Regions from separate parts of the Inediibacterium massiliense genome, predicted to be linked through region 3. Evidence: riboswitches for the same ligand, from Rfam matches in the RefSeq annotation. Region 3 holds a riboswitch; each other region holds the start of a gene.
What was found. A riboswitch is a leader RNA that binds a small molecule or an ion and turns the genes downstream of it on or off. The one in region 3 is predicted to bind thiamine pyrophosphate.

Region 1 (2,268 bases), on a different contig from region 3:
GGGATGGCTTGTTCTAGATGAAAATAAAGAGTTAGAAATCATTACAACTAGCAATCAAAATTCACCATTGAGCATAAAGAAAAAGCCATTATTAACTATAGATGTTTGGGAGCATGCTTATTATTTGAAATATAAAAATGTTAGAGCGGATTATGTTAAAAATATATGGAATTTGATAGACTGGTCAAAAATTGAAAATATATATGAGGATTATGCAAAATAAGCATGAGATGATTCAAACAGATAGATTATCAAAATAACTTTATCGTAAAGAACATATGTAAATACTTTCCTCTGTGTAAAAAGAGGAAAGTATTTATTTTTAGGAAAGAATAGATGTAAGTATTAAAAAATTTACACATTTATTTGATTTGTGAAAATTTACAAATTATATTTTATCTGATATAATTCTTATATGTTTGCGGGGGAACTAGTTGTAGTTGAGAAGGTTAAAACCTAACCCTTTGAACCTGTTAGTTAACACTTACGTAGGGAAGCAAATCATTTAGGATACTTGTATATGATTAGAGTGCTTTCCACAGAGGATTGTACTCTATTTTTTTAACCCATAAAATTAAATATTATTATTTGCGGGGGAACTAGTTGTAGTTGAGAAGGTTAAAACCTGACCCTTTGAACCTGTTGGTTAATACTTACGTAGGGAAGCGAATCATTTACAAGATTATTTTGTATTGGATTAAAGGGTGCTTTCCTGTAAAGGAAAAGCACCTTATTTTTTTATAATACATAGGAAATTATAGATTTGTAAATAATCTTATAATTTTTGTTATGCATTTCAAAAGAGTTTAAAAAAGGAGGTAGTTTTATGAAAAAGGTACTGACGATTGCAGGATCAGATTGTAGTGGAGGGGCAGGAATACAAGCAGATTTAAAGACTTTTTCAGCCCATGGGGTATTTGGTATGAGTGTAATTGTTTCAGTGGTAGCGGAGAATACAAGCCGTGTAATTGACATACAGGATGTTACTCCTGATATGATAAAAAAGCAAATGGATGCGGTATTTGAGGATATTGAGGTAGATGCTATAAAAATTGGTATGTTGTCTACGCCTCTTTGTATGAAGGCTGTAGTAGAAAAGCTTCAGGAGTACAAGCCACGCAATGTTGTAATTGATCCTGTGATGTATGCAAAAAATGGTTGCCCTTTAATGAATCCTAATGCTATAGAAACATTGATAGAAGTTGTACTTCCTATGGCAGATTTACTGACTCCAAACATTCCAGAAGCTGAAAAAATATCAAATATTAAGATAAGTAATACAAAGGATATGGAAACAGCGGCAAAGCTTATTTATGATATGGGTTGTAAGAATGTTTTGGTAAAAGGTGGTCATGCCATTGGAGATGCACTAGATGTTTTATATGATGGAAAAGATTTTTATCATTTTGAAACAGAACGTATTGATACAAAAAACACACATGGGACAGGGTGTACTTTTTCTTCAGCCATTGCTTCTAATCTTGCTCTTGGTATGTCAATGTCACAAGCGGTTCAGCAGGCAAAAAAATATATTACAACAGCAATCAAACATTCTCTTGCTATAGGAAAAGGTCATGGACCTACACATCATTTTTATGATTTGTATAAAAATGGTTTACAAACAAAGTAAATAGTAGTTTTTCGGATTTGATTTTAAATAAAAGAAAGGGATGAAATAATCATGAATTATTTAACAAAAGAGTGTATGGACTTGATAGATGATGTAAGAACAAAAACTCCGCTTATACATAATATTACCAATTATGTAACAGTAAATGATTGTGCAAATGCTGTTTTAGCAATGGGAGCATCGCCTATTATGGCAGATGATCTATCAGAGGTAGAGGAAATAGTATCTATTTCTTCAGCACTGGTTATAAATATCGGAACATTAAATCAAAGAACCATAGAATCTATGATTACAGCAGGAAAAAAAGCAAACACACTACAGATACCTGTAGTTGTAGATCCTGTTGGAGCTGGAGCTTCCTCACTTAGAAACAAAGCTACAAGAGAAATTCTTTCACAAGTTAAAATTGATGTACTTCGTGGAAATTTATCAGAGGTATCTTTTGTAGCAGGGTTAAGTGTTTCTACAAAAGGTGTGGATGCAGCTAAGGAGGATCAAAAAAATGATGCAACAGATATTGCAAAAATGGTAGCTGACAAGCTCTCTTGTGTAGTAGGGATTACTGGAGAGGTAGATACTATTTCTGACGGTGTTAGAGTTGCTAAAATAGCAAACGGCAATCAATTGATGACTAAAGT
Region 2 (2,268 bases), 790 kb from region 3:
TCATAAGTATAGTCAAAGATCACAACCAATGGTTGAGAGTGCAGCACATTTAGAAACTTTTCAAATTCTGATTATTACTGTCTTTTTTGGAATCGTATCTGTTTTTACAGCTACCTTAGGATATTCATTATATAAAAAAATCATAAAAGATATGAAAAAGAATAAAAAAGAATGTTATTTTATTGAAAATAAAGAAAAAACCAATACAATGTCTAAAATTGTATTTACACCTATTGGGTTAACAGTTATTATATTTATATATATGGGTTATTTACAAATTAAGCATATGATGCTTTAACTATAGTTAGGAGAGTGTATATGGAAAAGATAGCCATAATTACCGATTCTTCTTGTGACTTACCACAAGAGTGGATTGAAAAATATAATATTGAGGTACTTCCTCTTCGTGTGATTTATTCAAAAAAAGAATTTAGAGATCGAGTAGAAATTTCTCCACAAGAAGTTTATGAAAGTTTAGAAATAGAGACTCCAAAGACTTCTTTGCCTTCTCCAGAGGATGCGAAAAACTTGTTTCAGAAATTACAAGATGAAGAGTATACTCATGTGCTAGGTATATTTATTTCAAGTGGTTTAAGTGGTACATACAATATGGTTAAAAATGTAGCGAATGAATTTAAAAAATTGACCATAGAATTAATGGATTCTAAAACTTTATCTATGGGACTTGGATTTTTAGTTTTAGAAGCAGCTAAGGAAGCTTATAAAAATTCTAATTTTGAACAAATTATAGAAAAAACGAAAAAAATACTTCATAAATCAGATCTTTTTTATGTATTAAAAACTTTAGAATATTTGCGTAAAGGTGGCAGAATTGGTTTAGTAGAAGGAACAGTAGGAGAAATTTTAGGAATCAAACCTATTATTTCTATAGATGAGGAAGGAAAATATTATACCTATAAAAAAGTAAGAGGACGAAAAAAATCAATAGAGGATATTTATTCTATTGTAAAAGAAAAGATAAAAAATAAAAGAATAGATATTGCTATTATGCATGGAGATGCTGAGGAAGAAGCTAAGAAACTTTTAGAGAGGATAAAGGAGATAGGAAATATTAATGAAATATTATTTTCTCAGATTAGTCCAGTTTTAGGAGTCCATACAGGACCAGGACTCATTGGAGTAGTTACTTTTGAAATTTGACCCACTATATTTTATACATTATAATTATAAAAGATAATATAAACGGGGAGCTAAAAAAATGGCTGAGAGGAAACTTATTTGTTTCGACCCATAACCTGATCTGGATAATGCCAGCGTAGGAACATAAGTAAGAAAATGAGCTGCATTCTTTTCAGAATGCAGTTTTATATTTTGTAATGAATATTTTTGAAGGGGGTGATGAAAATGAAAAAATTTACTACAAAAATGATTGTAGAAGCAGGGATTATGATTGCATTAGCACAAATTTTAAGCTATATTAAGATATTTGAAGGGCCTTATGGAGGATCTATTACAGCAGGAAGTATGGTACCTATCTTTATATATTCCATAAGATGGGGATGCGGGCCTGGGATTTTAGCAGGAGTTGTATATGGTATTTTACAATTTTTATTAGGAAAATCATGGTCACTACATATTTTATCTATAGTTTTTGATTATATAACTGCTTTTGGCGTTTTAGGACTTGCAGGACTTTTGAACAAAGATTTGAAAAGAGTGAATATTAGTATATGCATAGCTACTATAGGAAGATTTATTTCTCATGTTATATCTGGAGCAATTGTTTTTAAAGCGTATGCGCCAGCAGGTGAAAATCCATGGGCTTATTCTATGAAGTACAATGCAAGCTATTTGGTACCAGAATTGATCATATCCATTTTTATCATTAGTATTTTATATAAATCTTTAAAATATCATTTAACAAAACAGTAAAATAAGTATAAAAAGGGTACCCCTTGGCCATAATAAAAAATATAGGGGAGGGGTATGAATGTCTAAGAAAAACAGTGTAAAAAATAAAAAGAATAAAATAGAAACCATCGAAGACAAATGGAAATATGAAATTGCTCAAGAGCTTGGATTATTAGAAAAGGTAGAAAACTTAGGATGGGGAGGACTTACTGCGAAGGAAACAGGAAGAATTGGAGGACTTATTACGGTAAGAAAAAAACAATTGAATAAGAAAAATACAGAGGGATAGAAAATCTATCTCTTTTTGTTTGGAAATATATTATAATAAACAAGTGAAAATATAAGATAGGGGAGAGATGGAATGAAAAGCTATAGTGCTTTTGCTTATGTATATGA
Region 3 (2,268 bases):
CATCCATGCATAAAGCAATGATCCACCTCTAGATACAATGTTCGTAAGTCTTTTATTTCTTTTGAAAGTTTCTGCGGTATTTTTATTCAGCCCTGCATGAATGGTTACAAAATCTACTCCATCCTTTGCATGTTTTCTTACTACATCTAAAAATTCTTTTGCAGTAATATCTTTTAATTCCTTATCATAAAAGCCTACCGCATCATATATAGGGACAGTCCCTATCATAGCACTTGATCTTTTAATTAATTTTCTTCTAAATTCTTCTGTTTTACCATAAGAACTCAAATCCATAATAGCCTCTGCTTTCATATCTAAAGCTACCTTTACTTTTTCAAGTTCTTTTTCTATATCACAACAATCTTTAGAAATACCTAAATTTACATTGATCTTCGTTTTAAGTCCCTCTCCTACTCCTTCAGGATCTAATGATTTGTGATTTTTATTGGCAGGAATAATTACTTTTCCCTCTGCAATAAGTTTTCTTAAAATATCTACTTCTATATTCTCCTTTTTTGATACAATTTCCATTTCTTTAGTAATAATCCCTCGTTTAGCAGCATCCATTTGAGTTGTATACATACTTTCATCTCCTTTATATAATCATCCAGTCTTTTAATATAGGCTGATATCCTTTTTCTAATATGGCTTTTTTCATTTCTTCTACACTTCTTGTATCTGATATGTCAAACTGTCCATCTCCCTTATCTTCTGCACTATGTCCCCCCACCTCTGTAGTAACTCCTGCAGAAACTTTTGTAACTCCAAGAGGAATTAGGTTTTCTCTAAGTTCTGCTCTCCTTATAAGAATAATGTGGTCTCCTTCTTTTGATTTTTGATCTTCCTTGATTGGAAATCCATTTCGTATCATAATATCTGCATCGTTTTTATAAAAATTTTTCACATGAAATACAGTTGCATCACTCTTTACTTCTAGCTTTTTTCATTCACAAATATGTTCATATCAACCTTCTCCTACAAAACTTACAATTTCTATCTTGTCTTCTTCATTAAGAATATGTTCTTTATACTCTTCCTTTACAATAATTTTTTCATTGACTTCTATGACTATTTTGTCTTTTTCTAAATTTAAATGTTTCAAAAATTCTTCTATATGCATTTGTGGAATATTCATCATCTTTCCATTTACAATCATCTTTTCCCCTCCCTTCATTGAAATTTTATAAATTATACAAAAAAGTGGGAATTCTCAGAGAACTCCCACTTTGCATGCAGAAAGATTCCCTACGTTGGCATTATCCAAATCAGGTTATACGGGTCAGAGATCACATCTCTTTCTCAGCCCATTTATGAGCTCCCCAGTTTATTCATTTTATGGCTTTACTTACAAAAAAAGCTTACCCGAAGGTAAGCTTGATCTCTCGTTGCTTCCCTACGTCAGTATGACCTGCATCAGGTAATAAGGGTCAGGAAAAATCCTTCTCAGCCAAAAGGCCCCCCTAGCAAAACTATCTTGTTGCTTTCATTGTATTCTTATTTTTGTTTTTTGTAAAGTCTTATTATTCTGTTATTAATTTTAAATCAACAGGAATAAAGTCATCTACTTTTTCCCCTTTGATTATTTTATCTGCTGTTTCTATTCCTAAAGATCCTATTTTATCTGGTTGCTGTGCAACAGTTGCAGCAAGTTTTCCTTCTTTTACAGATGTAACTGCATCCTCTGTAGCATCAAAACCAACAACCATAATGTCTCTTTTGGTTCCTTCGATAGCTTTTAATGCACCTAAAGCCATTTCATCATTATGAGCAAAAACAGCATTGATTTCTGGTTGTGCTTGTAAGATATTTTCCATCACTGTCAAACCTTCTGTTCTATTAAAGTTTGCAGTTTGTTTTGCTACTACTGTTAATTCTTTTCCTTTGATCGCTTCATTAAATCCTGCTCCTCTATCTACTGTAGCAGAAGCTCCTGGAATTCCCTCTAACTCTACTAATTTTCCTTTTTCTCCAAGTTTTTCTACAATGTATTCTCCTGCCATTTTTCCACCTGCTACATTATCAGAAGCAATATGAGATACTACCTCTCCGCTTTTTGCTCCTCTATCTAGAGTAAGTACTGGAATATTTGCATCATTTGAAATCTTAATGGCATTTCCTACTGTATCAGAGTTTGTTGGATTGATCATAATAGCTGAAACGCCTCTTGTTACCATATCTTCCATATTAGAAAGTTCCTTCTCTGACTTATCTTGCGAATCTAATACAATTAACTCATACCCTAATTCTTTGGCTTTTGCCTCAGCACCC

Region 1: another riboswitch for thiamine pyrophosphate. It lies ahead of thiD (bifunctional hydroxymethylpyrimidine kinase/phosphomethylpyrimidine kinase); the one in region 3 lies ahead of thiS (sulfur carrier protein ThiS).
Region 2: another riboswitch for thiamine pyrophosphate. It lies ahead of thiT (energy-coupled thiamine transporter ThiT); the one in region 3 lies ahead of thiS (sulfur carrier protein ThiS).

What each region holds. Positions count from the first base shown of each region.
Region 1 covers NZ_LN876587.1:209,018-211,285, forward strand. The annotation lists gene BN2409_RS09550 (superoxide dismutase) at 1-223, shown strand, start outside; TPP riboswitch at 414-513, shown strand; TPP riboswitch at 583-682, shown strand; gene thiD (bifunctional hydroxymethylpyrimidine kinase/phosphomethylpyrimidine kinase) at 827-1,630, shown strand; gene thiM (hydroxyethylthiazole kinase) at 1,682-2,268, shown strand, end outside.
Region 2 covers NZ_LN876586.1:936,000-938,267, forward strand. The annotation lists gene BN2409_RS08210 (type II CAAX endopeptidase family protein) at 1-298, shown strand, start outside; gene BN2409_RS08215 (DegV family protein) at 319-1,161, shown strand; TPP riboswitch at 1,195-1,300, shown strand; gene thiT (energy-coupled thiamine transporter ThiT) at 1,366-1,893, shown strand; gene BN2409_RS08225 (alpha/beta-type small acid-soluble spore protein) at 1,952-2,161, shown strand; gene BN2409_RS08230 (class I SAM-dependent DNA methyltransferase) at 2,234-2,268, shown strand, end outside.
Region 3 covers NZ_LN876586.1:149,241-151,508, reverse strand. The annotation lists gene thiC (phosphomethylpyrimidine synthase ThiC) at 1-582, opposite strand, end outside; partial or broken gene BN2409_RS17785 (ThiS-like ubiquitin domain-containing protein) at 596-931, opposite strand; gene thiS (sulfur carrier protein ThiS) at 965-1,156, opposite strand; TPP riboswitch at 1,226-1,332, opposite strand; TPP riboswitch at 1,374-1,472, opposite strand; gene rbsB (ribose ABC transporter substrate-binding protein RbsB) at 1,521-2,268, opposite strand, start outside.